3 regions of the Haloactinospora alba genome follow, and region 1 is predicted to be linked to each of the others. Evidence: riboswitches for the same ligand, from Rfam matches in the RefSeq annotation. Region 1 holds a riboswitch; each other region holds the start of a gene.

Region 1 (4,207 bases):
AGTTTGGACGGGTCGTCGAGTTCCGCGACGCGCAGGTAGGCCCGACGCGCGGCGGTGCGGTCGCCGTCGAGCTCGGTACGGGCCAGCTCCCACAGCGCTGCGGTGCGGCCTTGGACCGCCGCGTCCGCAGCGAGCTGTTCCGCCTCCGAACGGTCTCCCGCCCGCAACCGCAATGCCGACGCCTGAACCAGGCCCGCCGGATCGTTCTGCGCGCGGTGCAGGGCCTCGGCGTGCGCGTACCGGAGCCGGTCCTGCGCGGCACGCGCGAACGTCTCCTTCCCCGGGATGTAGAGGTTCTCGGAGCAGGCCGCCTCCCAGAGGGAGGCGGGCGGGCAGATCCAGCCGCGCGTCTCGCGCCCGTGCTGTTTCAGGTAGTCGGCGAGTTCGTAGCTGGGATCCTCCTGGTACGGCCTCTTCCGCGCTCTCGTCAGGGGGCCGGGTATCCCGTCCAGGGGCTCTCCGAGCTCGGCCGCCACGGTGTCGAACCAGCCCTTGTCCAACGCCGCGCGGTCCTCGTTCGACAGGTATCCCATGGCGGCCTCGCGCAGGAAACCGCGCGGCAGTGGCAGGTAGACGTCGCCGAGCCGGTGGGCGTCCATGGCGGCCTCCAGCACCGCCCGCGCTGCAGGGCTCGCGTGCTCGTAGCGGCGCAGCAGCTCCGGTGCGCCGGCGAGGGTCTGGGTGAGGCGCCGTTCCGATGCGTAGGCTGCGGCGCGCCGCAGCCGCAGGTCCGAGGCCACCAGGTCCTCGTTGGCCCGCAGCTCGTCGCCGGTGAAGGCGTCCGGCATCCGGATGTCCTCGGCCTTCTCCAGCAGTGTGCCGACCGGGGAGCGCCGGTTCCCGGTCAGTTCCGCCCAGTACTGGGGCCACAGGGAGCCCAGTACCAGCACCGGGCCGCGCGCCGGATCGGCGAGCAGCTCCTGCAGCGCCTCGGCGACCCCGCCCCGTTCCCCGGGCCGCAGGTACATCTGGGCCTCGTTGAGCCAGATGGCGGTATGCGGACGCACCCGCCCCTCCCTCAGCGCCTCGACCACCGCGCCGGGGCGGTCCGGGGTCAGCGGGTGCCACATGCGCCAGTCGGGAGGCAGGGCGGCGTGCAGCGCCTCCCAGCACGCGCGGGTCTTCCCGGTGGAGGAGCGGCCGACCACCATCACCATCCGGCTGGTCCGGGACGCCCCGGACACGGCGGCGCGCAGGCGGTCGTCGACACGCGGCCGGTACAGGTAGGGCGGAAGCGGGGAGGAGTCCTCCCCGCTTCCGGTGTCGAGTGCCTCGTGCACCTCGAACTGCAGCGCGTGGTGGTCGGAGAGATCGCCCAGGGGTATGCCGAGCGGGCTGCGTTCCGGAGCCATGCCGGAACCGTAGACGTGCTGGACACCGACAACCGGACCGTGGAACGTGCCGTTTCTGAAGTCCACGTGGTCGCCGCCGTAGCGCTCCGCCATCGCACCCGCCTTCCCCGCGCGGGAGCCCCGCCGCGCCGTCCCACAGTGGGCCGCTCGGTCCCGCGCGGTCCCAGGATGCGGGAGGAACACCCCACCGGGGAACCCCGAGATCCGCCACACGGGGGGTTGTGGCCCGATCCGGCCACTGTCCCCGGCCCCGCATACAACGAAGTCGCGGCGGGAACCGTTCTGTTGGGTAGTGGAACGGGTTCGGGTCCTCCCGGGCCGCGGCGGAAGGAGGTCCGGGCATGGACGTAACCGGCGAGCTGGCCACTTCAGGAGCGCGGGCGCTGGTTCGAGCTATGGCCACGGACCGGTGGCCGGAGGTGCGTGACCGGGTGGCCGTGCTGCTCGGGGACGGGCGTGAGGACGTGGCGGCGGAGTTGGAGCGTTCCCGCTCGGAGGCGCTCGACTCACCGGAACTGGCCAGCGAGGTGGTCGCCGAGTGGCGGCCCGCGCTGTGCCGCCTGCTCACCGACGACCCGGACACGACCGCCGCGGTGCGTGCCCTGCGTGACGAGTTCACCCCGCCTCCCGGAACGGACGCCGGGAACCGGGTCGAGGGTGACGTGCGCGGAACCGCGGTGCAGGCCGGAACTGTGCACGGCGACGTCTCCGCCCCCTCCTACGGCGGCGACCACGTCGACTTCCGCGGGTCCACCTTCCACGGCCCGGTGACGGGAAAGTCGCCCCCGCCGCCCGCCCCGTAGACACCCCTCCCTCACAGGGAGCGGCGCTCCCGCACGCACCGTGCTCACCGGTGACACCCCACACATTCGGACTCGCGTTTTCGCTGGTCACGACGTTCTTTTCCGGGGATGTTCACCGTGGGAGGGTTGCGGCTTACCTCCCGTTATGAGACGTTCTTCCGCGTTGTCGTAGTGAACGGGAAGCCGGTGGGAATCCGGCGCGGTCCTCGCCACTGTGACCGGAGGACACTCCTCCACGGCGCCACCGGGCGCGTTCGTCCCGGGAAGGCGGAGGGGTGTGGGGTGGTGACACCCGGCTCCGGGAGCCAGGAGACCGGCTACGGCTGTCCGGTTGCCCGAACCACGAAGGATGGTTGGCCCGCATGCCAGCACACAACGCGTACCCCGCCGCGGCGCGCCGCATCCGGAACGCGTCGCTCGTGGCGCTCTGCGCCGCCCTCACCACCGCCTCGTGTGGTTCCCCCGAGGCGTCCTCCGACAACGCCGGAGGCGACGCCGAGACGGTCCGCAACTGCGACATCGACGTCGAGATCTCCGCCGAGAACCCGCCCGAGCGGGTGTTCGCCGTGTACCAGCCGGCCATCGAGATGGCCCACGCCCTGGGGATCAGCGACCGGCTGGTCGGCACCGCCTACCTGGACGCGAAGGTCATCGACGACTACGCCGACGTCCAGTCCGAGCAGAAGTACTACCCGGAGATCCCCAGCCGGGAGGAGATGCTCAGCCGCAAGCCCGACTTCGTCCTGTCCGGGTTCAACGACGTCTTCACCGACGGGAGGTTCGACACCCGCGCCAGCCTGCGCGAGCTCGGCGTGGAGAGCTGGATCTTCAGTCCGCTGTGCCCCAGCGAGGACGGGCGCGGCGACCAGGCCATCGACCCCTCCACGGTCACCATGGACAGCATCTACGGCGACCTGCGCGACCTGGGCACGGTGTTCGGCGTCGAGGACCGCGCCGAGGAGGTCGTGGCCGACATGGAGCAGACGGTCGCCGACGTCGAGGACGCCGTTCAGGACGCCGGGTCCGAACCGGAGGTCATGGTGGCCCGGCCCAGCGACGACGGGTTCCGCGCCGCCGCGGCGTCGGACTTCGCCACCGAGATGATCGACCTCGCCGGCGGGACGAACGCCGCCGCCGACGTCAAGGACGAGCGGCACGCCAACTTCGGGACCGAGGAGATCATCGCCCGCGACCCGGACCACATCTTCGTCGACGTGTGCTGCGACGCCGACATGACCGCGGCCGACGCGGCACCGTCGGTGGAGGAGATCACCTCCGACCCGGCGTTGGCCAACGTCACCGCCGTCGAGGAGGGCAACGTGCACGAGTGGACGTTCGCCGACCGTTCGGCCGGGGTCCGCAGCGCCCGGGTCGTGGCGGACATCGCGCGCACCATCCACCCCGACCAGTTCGACACGCGGGACTGATGGCGGCCCCCGCGACCGGCACCACGTACGCGGGTGCGGCCGCCCGAACCAGCCAGCACGAGCGCACCTCCGAGGCGGGGCTACTGCGCGGTGCCGGGGCACGCGGCGCGGGGCTGGCCGTGGCCGCCCTGGTGACGGCCGCCGTGGCACTGGCGTCGCTGCTGGTGGGACGCGAGGTGCTGTCCCCCGCCGACGTGTACGCCGCCTACGCCGACTTCACCGGTTCCGACACCGACCTGATCGTGACCCACCTGCGGGTCCCGCGCACTCTCGCCGGTGTGGGGGTGGGAGTCGCCCTCGGTGTCGCGGGGGCGGTGGTGCAGGGGGTGACCCGCAACCCGCTGGGCGGGCCGGGGATTCTCGGGGTGAACGTCGGCGCGTCCCTGGCGGCGGTGCTGGCCATCACCTTCCTCGGCGTGACGGCGGTGAACGGCTACGTGTGGTTCGCGTTCGTCGGCGCGGCGGTGGCCACGGTGGTGGTCTACGGGGTGGCGTCGCTCGGCTCCGACGGTGTCACCCCGGTGAAGCTCGCGCTCGCGGGTGCGGCCATGTCGGCGCTGCTGGGGTCGGTGACCTCGGCGGTGATCCTGCGGGACCGGACGAGTCTGGACGAGTACCGGTTCTG
Region 2 (4,207 bases), 2.5 Mb from region 1:
GCGGCGGCGGACAGCGCCCTCCAACGCAACGGGATCTCCTCGAGCAGGACGGTGAGCTCGCCGGTGTAACCACGGCACTCCAACCCGCGCTGCATCCGCTGCGCCCGGTCGTAGGAGCGCAGGAACAGGGTACCGCCGAGGCTGCCCACGGACCGTATCCACGCGCGCCGGCTCGCGTAGCCCAACCGTCCGGCCTGACCCGTCCCGATGCGGTGCGCCGTGTCGAGCGTGACGAACACCATGCGGTAGATCAGCGCCACGACCTCGACCAGGGCGCTGGGTACCCCGATCCGGCTCAGCCGCGGTAACAGTTCCGCCAACGGCGTGGTGAACGCGAACAGCAGCTGGCACCACAGTGCGGCCGAGGCGCGGCCGCTGATCTCCAGCGCCCGGTGCCAGCCGTGCGGGTCCCACGCCACCGGGGCACTCTCTCCGCCGACGCTGACCAGCAGCGTCGCCGCACCCGTGAGGATGAACACGAGCGCGGGGGCCGCCACCCGCGCGAACGTCCTCGGGTTCACCCGGGCGGGGCCGAACGCCAATCCCAGCGCGGCGACCGTGGTGAGGGCCGCTCCCGGCCACACCGGCAGGGAGAGCGCGCAGACCAGCAGGCCGCCGCACAGGGCACCCTTCACCGCGGGATGCGTACGGCGCCACGGGCTGCGGTAGGCGGCCGCGTCGATCGCGAGCATCCCGGCCCCGGGTCAGTGGTGTGTGTCGGGGGTGTCGTCGGCGGGTGCGGCCCGTTCGCGGGAGGCCCCGTCGGTCGTGTCCGTGGCGGAAGCGCGGCGCATCCGGGAGCGGGTGCGCGCCACGCCGAAGTAGTACCCGATGACGCCGGCACCGACAGCGGCCTGCAGCGCGAACAGCCCCGACTCGATCTCCCCCGACGGGGCCTCGTACAGCGGCGTGAACCACGGCTCGTAGTCCGGGTTGATCTCGGTGGCCGTCTCCTCCGCCTGGCCGTCCGCGCCACCGAACGGCTCCGCGAGATGGTCCCCGGCGCCGATCACCAGGGGCAGCACGACCAGTGCCGCCACGCCGAACACCATCAGCCAGGTGGTCCAGGTCCGGGGGACGGGGGTCGGTCGGCCGGTGGTCCGTTCCTGCGACATCCTTCACACCGCCTTTCCGCTGCGGGAGTCCTCGGTCGGCTGACCGGCGGCGCTGGTGCCGCCCCGCCGCAGTACGCCGAGGTTGAGCAGTTCGCTGCGGCTCGCCGTGGTCAGCAGCCGGACGATGATCACGGTCACCAGTCCCTCGATGGCCGCCAGCGGGAGCTGGGTGACCGAGAAGATGGACCCGAACTTGACGAACGCTCCCAGGACGCCGCTGCTGGGGTCCGGGAACGCCAGGGCGAGTTGCAGGCTGGTCACCGAGTACGTGCTCAGGCTCGCCAGGAAGGCACCGGAGAACACGGCCAACCCCAGTGAGGTCATCTCGGGGAGGGCCGAGCTCACGGCGCGGACCAGCCGGTAGGCGCCGTAGCCGACCCACGGCCCCACCACGGCCATGGAGAACACGTTGGCGCCGAGCGTGGTGAGCCCGCCGTGCGCCAGCAGCAGGGCCTGGAACAGCAGGGTGACGGTGCCCAGGGCCGCCATGACGGGGGGACGGAAGAGCATCGCTCCCAACCCGGTGCCCGTGGGATGCGAGCAGCTCCCGGTCACGGACGGGATCTTCAGCGCGGACAGGACGAAGCAGAACGCGCCGGAGGCGCCGAGGAGGAGTTTCGCGTCCGGATCAGCGCGCACGGTCCGGGTGAGCGAACGAACTCCGTGAATGACGAACGGGGCAGAGGCGGCGGTCCACGCCGCCGCGTGCTGCCAGGGCAGAAAGCCTTCGGCGATATGCATGCCGGCCGACCCTCTCCAACACCTCGTGGACGGTCATCGCGCGGTCGTGGCCGGTCTCCTGGCTTGCGGGTCACACCGCCCGCCGCCGGCCTTCCCAGGGCGTGTCCCGCGGGACGTCCCCAGTGGCTCCTCTCCGTTCCGTCCGCTGGCAGCGGCGGAGCGGGGCGCCGAGCTTCCCGTTCACAGTGGCGAGGGCCGCGCCGGTTTCGCACCGGACTTCCCGAACACCACGACCTGTCGAAGGTACGTGCGATACGTGCACTTCGCAACGGCCCACAGTAGCCAACCATGTCCCGCGCCCCGGAAACGGGGTCCGGACTCGGAGCGCAACAGCTGCCACAGCGGCGCGAAACCGCAGAACACGGACCCACCCCCGCGGCGGGGCTCGGAAGGGCGTGTACGCTATCCGGGCGCAGCCACAGATCCGAGACGTCGGTACTGCCGTAGGGGAGGGTGATGTGTCCGACCGGGCGGAGAGGGCGCCGGTCGCCGTAACATCGGCGTGCACCGGATGCGGGGCGTGCCTGCTGACCTGCCCGGAGCACGCCATCCGCCCGCACGGCCAGCCGTTGGACATCCTCGCCGAGTTGTGCACCGGCTGCATGGAGTGCGTCGAGATCTGCCCAGCCGACGCGATCATCGAGGTCGGCTAGGCCCTGTTCGGTGGACGCCATCCGTGACGAGCGACGTGTCCAGCGCCGCGCTGGCAAGGCCGAGAAGGGAGGCGGAGCGGGCTCTCTGCCGACCGACGGGAACGCCGCCGGGCGGTGCCGGGGCGTCGTGCGGCGCGGCGGGCGCCCACCGGACAGGACCTGGGAGGCGCGGCGCGCACAACACCGGAACCGAAGGGGACACACGCGACATGAACCGCAACATCCACCCGATCGAGGTGGAGTCCTACCGCATCCTGCGTTCCCGGGTCGATCTGGAGCACCTGCCGCGCCTGAGCCGGGCGGTCGCCGAACGCGTGATCCACGCCACTGCCGATCTGGAGTACGCCGGGGACCTGGTGATGGACGACACAGCCGTGGAGCGCGCCGGTGCGCTGCTGGCGGACGGGGCCCCGGTCGTGACCGACGTCGCGATGGTGGCTTCCGGTGTCACGGCGCGTTCCTGCGTCTGCCACATCTCCGACCCGCGGGCGGCCCGGCTGGCCCGGGACGCCGGGATCACCCGCTCGGCCGCCGCGGTCCGCACGGCCCACGCCGAGGTCGGGCCGGGAGCGGTCTGGGCGGTCGGGTGCGCCCCCACGGCGCTGGAGGAGATCATCGCCCACCAGGTCGACCCCGCACTGGTCATCGGCCTTCCCGTCGGTTTCGTCGGTGCGGCCGAGTCCAAACAGGCGCTGCGTGACAGTGGCCTTCCGCAGGTCAGTAACACCTCGGAGAAAGGGGGCTCGGCCGTGGCGGCGGCCGCGGTGAACGCCCTGCTGTACGGCCCCACCCCATGAACCCCAGAAAGGACACCATGAAACCCCCGTTGCTGCTGGTCGGACACGGAACCCGCGACGACAAGGGCGTGTCCGACTTCACGGCGTTCGTCGACCGGCTGTCCCGCCGGCTCGACGACCGCGAGGTCGCCGGCGGCTTTATCGAGCTCTCCCCGCCCCCGCTCACCGACGCGGTCGAGGAGTTGTACCGCAACGGGCACCGCCGGGTGGTGGCGGTGCCGATGATGCTGGTGGCGGCTGGGCACGCCAAGGGCGACATCCCGGGCGCGCTGGCCCGGGAGAAGGAACGCCACGAGGGGTTCAGCTACGCCTATGGGCGTCCGCTGGGGCCCCACCGCACGATGCTCGGCCTGCTGGCGCAGCGCCTGGACGAGGTGCTGGACGCCTCTGCCGACGACCTCGCCGAGTCCGGCGACACCGCGGTTCTGCTGGTCGGTCGGGGATCCACCGACCCGGACGCCAACGCCGAGGTGTGCAAGGTGGCGCGGTTGTTCCAGGAGGGCCACGCCAAACAGCGCGGGATCGCCTCCGTCGAGCCCGCGTTCATCTCGCTCGCCTGGCCGAGCGTGCCCGAGGGGCTGGAGCGGCTGCGCCGGCTCGGGACGCGTCGGGTGGTAGTGCTGCCGTACTTCCTGTTCTCCGGGATCCTGCCGGACCGCGTGGTGGACCAGTCGGTGGAGTTCGCGACGCAGCACACCGACATGGACATCCGGTGCGCTCCCGTGATCGGTGACTGCGACGAGCTGGCCGACATGATCGTGGAACGCTACGACGAGGCTCTCGCCGGAGACATCCGGATGAACTGCGACACCTGCGTGTACCGTGCGGCGTTCCCCGGGTTCGAGAGCAAGGTCGGCGAGCCGCAGACCCCCCACCACCATCCCGACGACCCCGCCCACGG
Region 3 (4,207 bases), 1.2 Mb from region 1:
TCCGGGGTTCGCGCGCCGGGGCCGTCGTCGAACGTCAGTGCTATGCACTTCGCGGCGGCGGAGGAACAGTCGACGGAGTCGTCGCGTTCGGGAAGCCTTCCGGGGACACTCCCGTCGGCGGTGTCGTCCTTGGGAGGAGTGGCGGAGTCCTCGACGGCGGAACCGGGGCTGGGGTTCGTGGCCGCGGACTGTGCGCGTTCCCCGAGGTCCGATAGCAGGGAGGTGACGTCCTCCTTGGGGATGGTCGCGTTCACACGCCCCGCACCGGCTGGTGCGATCTGCCCCTGGTCGAACTCCACGACAAGGTCACCGTCCGGGTTGAACCCCATCGAGTCGTAGAGGTGCAGGATGGGGTGGAGCGTGGAGGCGTCGACTTGTTCCTCGTTCAGGGAGTCCTTCACGAGACTGTCGAGCTCGGCGAGGTCCTCCTGGTTCCCCACGAGCTCGGTGGAGTAGGCGGTGTGCCCGCTCGTGGCGTCGTACCAGTAGGTGGTGTAGCTGGTGCGCTCCCCGTCGGAATCCTTCTCCTCCTGCACGAGCCGGACCGCGACGACGTCCTCGGTCGCGACGCTGATGTCCCAGTCGATGGTGAGACTCTCGGCGTCGGCGGAGGCCGAGGTGAAATCGGAGACTTTCTGGCTTGTGGCGTCGTCGAGGCGTTGGGTCAACGGGTCGGCGTTGGGGATCTCCGGGTAGGAAACGTCGATCTGCGGGCCCTCATCCGAGGTCTCCTCCCGTTCGTCCAGGCCGGTTACCTCCGACGGGTCCACGCTCGTGAGCTGGTCGGGTTCCCCATTGGGTTTCTCCGGTTCCTCGCCGGGGCCGCTCGTCCCCCTGTCGTCCGGCGAGCACGAACCGATACTCAGGAGAAGGAGGACACTGGCGGCTGCTGCGGTGTACTTCAGGGACGACGACACGGGCCTTGTGAAACGCCGCGGCGTGACGAGGCCGCGAAGCGACGCGCGGAGATCGGCGAACTCGTTTCTCACGGGCAGACGTCTTTCACATCGATGGAGCGGCCATGTCCGGTGTGCAACCCCTCGCACCCTGGGCCGGGTCCAGTGGGGCAGCCAGAGCTCATAACGGCTTCCCAGACGAGCCTAAAACGTCGAAACGCGGAGGGGAGAACGCGACCCGTAATACCACGGGCAACATTCGTTCTCGAATGCGCAAAATCCTGCAGGAGGGCGCACTGTCCCGCGGGGAGGCGCTGCCCGGGAACTCCGCACCGCCAGCGGGTCGGGTGGGACACCTCTCCCCCCGGGGAGGGCGGGGCCGCCGCGCCCGAATCCTCCGGTGTGGTCTATAGTGGCGAACGCGGTTGGTACACACGCGGCTACGCCCGCGCGTGTCGTAAGAGGGAACCCGGTGGGAGTCCGGGACTGCCCCGCAGCGGTGAACGGGAACGAACGTCACCACAAGCACTGGACACAGTGTGTCTGGGAAGCGGTGACCAGTAGGAGGGTGCGGCAGAAGCGCCGCGCGACGCCCGTGAGTCCGAATACCTGCCACCGCCCGTGGGCGCTCCCGCGCCCGCGGTGGTCCACGTCCCGAGGGAGGACGGCGGGCTCAGGCGGCGTGTTCGCCGTGTGTTCCTCGCTGGTTCTCCCCGAGTTCGTGGGCCCTGAGGCTGTTTTCGACGAGGGAGAGAAGAAGCCATGGAACGTGACGATACGCGCCGCGGTGGTGATACACGATGACGACCACTGTGCACGGATACCCCAGAATCGGGCCGAACCGCGAACTCAAGCGGGCCAGTGAGTCCTACTGGGCCGGAGAGATACCTGCGGCGGAGCTCGACACGGTCGCTTCCAACCTACGACGTGGTGTCTGGGAGACCCTCCGTGACGCTGGTGTGCGCGAGATCCCGTCGAACACGTTCTCCTACTACGACCACGTTCTCGACACCGCCCTGCTCTTCGGGTTGGTCCCCGAGCGCTTCGCCACGGTGGCCGACGGCGCCGACGGGCTCGACGCCGAGCTGCGGCGGTACTTCACCATGGCCAGGGGAGCGGAGGACGTTGCGCCCCTGGAGATGACGAAGTGGTTCGACACCAACTACCACTACCTGGTCCCGGAGCTCTCTCCGCGGACACGGCCGCGCCTGGACAGCACCAAACCGATGGCGGAGTACACCCAGGCGCGGGAACTGGGTATCGAGACCCGGCCCGTCGTACTCGGTCCGCTCACGCTATTGCTGTTGGCGAAACCGGCATCGGAGGCTCCCGAGGGGTGGCGTCCCGTCCAGCTCTTGGCGGACCTGCTTCCCTGCTACGCCGAACTGTTCCGCCAACTGGCCGCCTCGGGGGTGCAACAGGTCCAGCTCGACGAGCCGATACTCGCCACTGACGAGGGACAGGCGGAGCTGGCCGCGTTGGAACGTGCCTACACCGAACTCGGTGAGGTGACCGAACGGCCGGAGATCCTCGTATCCACCTATTTCGGATCGATCGGCCCGGACGCGTTGCGGATCCTCAAGCACAGCCGTGTGGAACGTATCGGTCTGGACCTGGTCACCGCGCCGGAGGGGGTCGACGACCTCGCCCAAGTGTCCGGGATCGGAGACAAGACCCTGGTTGCCGGCGTGGTCGACGGCCGCAACGTGTGGCGCACCGACATCGCCCGGACGATGTCCACGCTGGGCTCCCTCCTGGGGCTTGTCGGCGACGTCACCGTGAGCACCTCCTGCTCCCTGCTGCACGTACCCATCGACGTGGACGCCGAGACGGGGCTGCCCGCGGAGCTGCGGGAGCGACTGGCGTTCGCACGGCAGAAGCTCGACGAGGTGGTTCTGCTCGGCCGGGCACTGTCGGCGGGTGACGAGGAGATCGCAGCAGAGCTGGAACGCGCGCGTGCCGTCACCGACGCGGGGACACCGTCCTCGTTCACCAACCGGCACGTGCGGGAACGGTTGGAGGCGCTGGGCGAGACCGCCACGCGCGGCGGCCAGCGCCGGCGGGAGGAGAACACCACGTCCCCACTCCCGCCGCTGCCAACTACGACGATCGGTTCCTTCCCCCAGACCACGGACGTGCGCAAGGCACGCGCGGACTACCGTGCCGGGCGCATCGACCAGAGCGAGTACGAGCTACGGATGCGCTCCGAGATCGACCGCGTCATCGCCCTACAGGAGGACATCGGGCTTGACGTCCTGGTGCACGGCGAACCCGAGCGCAACGACATGGTGCAGTACTTCGCCGAGCGTATGGACGGGTTCGTCACCACGCAGCACGGCTGGGTGCAGTCCTACGGCTCGCGGTGCGTCCGGCCACCGATCCTCTACGGGGACGTTTCCCGTAGCGGCCCCATGACCGTGGACTGGATCACCTACGCACAGTCGCGTACCCGCAAACCGGTCAAGGGGATGCTCACCGGCCCGGTGACGATGCTCGCGTGGTCCTTCGTCCGGGACGACCAGCCGCTGGGTGAAACCGCGCGCCAGGTGGCGTTGGCCCTGCGGGACGAGGTCTCTGACCTGGAACAGGCCGGAATCCGGCACGTCCAGGTGGACGAGGCCGCCCTGCGCGAGCTCCTGCCGTTGCGTGCCGAGTTCCGCGACGCCTACCTCGACTGGGCGGTGGGAGCGTTCCGGCTGGCGACGTCAGGGGCGGCGGCCAGTACCTGGATTCACACGCACATGTGCTACTCGGAGTTCGGCAAGATCGTCGGGGCGATCGAGGAGCTCGACGCCGACGTCACCAGTGTCGAGGCCGCCCGTTCCCACATGGAACTGGTGGAGGACATCGCCGCCGCGGGCTACGGTCGCGGAATCGGGCCGGGCGTCTATGACATCCACTCGCCGCGGGCTCCCGGCGTGGAGGAGATCGAGACAGCGCTACGCAGCGCGCTGCGAGCGGTTCCACCGGAACGGCTGTGGGCCAATCCCGACTGCGGACTGAAGACCCGGGACTACCCCGAGATCGAACCCGCACTGCGCAACATGGTGGAAGCCGTGCGGCGGGTCCGTGACGGGCTGGGAAGCTAAGTAACGGGGCGGGACGGTCTCCGTCCCGCCCCACCCGCAGCGGCTGTGTCCGTGGGGCCGGTCCGCAACCGCGTCCGCCCTGGGTCCCACGGACCCGGGTCTGCGCCCTCCCGGGCGCAGACCCGGGCGGAGAGGGCGTTGGCGCGGTCCAGGCACGTGGCGAGGGCCGTCTCCCCGAGCCCTCGCAGCACGGACCGGTTCTCCCCCCCCCCGAGCGCGCCG

What was found. Region 1 has a riboswitch for cobalamin ahead of FHX37_RS00170 (ABC transporter substrate-binding protein). Riboswitches for the same ligand answer to the same signal wherever they lie in the genome.
Region 2: linked by a shared signal. The riboswitch ahead of FHX37_RS11565 (energy-coupling factor ABC transporter permease) and the one ahead of FHX37_RS00170 (ABC transporter substrate-binding protein) in region 1 are both predicted to bind cobalamin.
Region 3: linked by a shared signal. The riboswitch ahead of metE (5-methyltetrahydropteroyltriglutamate--homocysteine S-methyltransferase) and the one ahead of FHX37_RS00170 (ABC transporter substrate-binding protein) in region 1 are both predicted to bind cobalamin.

The regions. Positions count from the first base shown of each region.
Region 1 covers NZ_VFQC01000001.1:32,666-36,872, reverse strand. The annotation lists gene FHX37_RS00180 (hypothetical protein) at 1-1,445, opposite strand, end outside; gene FHX37_RS00175 (hypothetical protein) at 1,694-2,155, shown strand; cobalamin riboswitch at 2,308-2,491, shown strand; gene FHX37_RS00170 (ABC transporter substrate-binding protein) at 2,518-3,582, shown strand; gene FHX37_RS00165 (FecCD family ABC transporter permease) at 3,582-4,207, shown strand, end outside.
Region 2 covers NZ_VFQC01000001.1:2,574,946-2,579,152, reverse strand. The annotation lists gene cbiQ (cobalt ECF transporter T component CbiQ) at 1-692, opposite strand, end outside; gene FHX37_RS11570 (energy-coupling factor ABC transporter substrate-binding protein) at 705-1,115, opposite strand; gene FHX37_RS11565 (energy-coupling factor ABC transporter permease) at 1,119-1,856, opposite strand; cobalamin riboswitch at 1,888-2,103, opposite strand; gene FHX37_RS11560 (indolepyruvate ferredoxin oxidoreductase subunit alpha) at 2,315-2,509, shown strand; gene FHX37_RS11555 (precorrin-8X methylmutase) at 2,719-3,306, shown strand; gene FHX37_RS11550 (sirohydrochlorin chelatase) at 3,303-4,207, shown strand, end outside.
Region 3 covers NZ_VFQC01000001.1:1,196,252-1,200,458, forward strand. The annotation lists gene FHX37_RS05480 (polysaccharide deacetylase family protein) at 1-917, opposite strand, end outside; cobalamin riboswitch at 1,305-1,527, shown strand; gene metE (5-methyltetrahydropteroyltriglutamate--homocysteine S-methyltransferase) at 1,697-3,985, shown strand.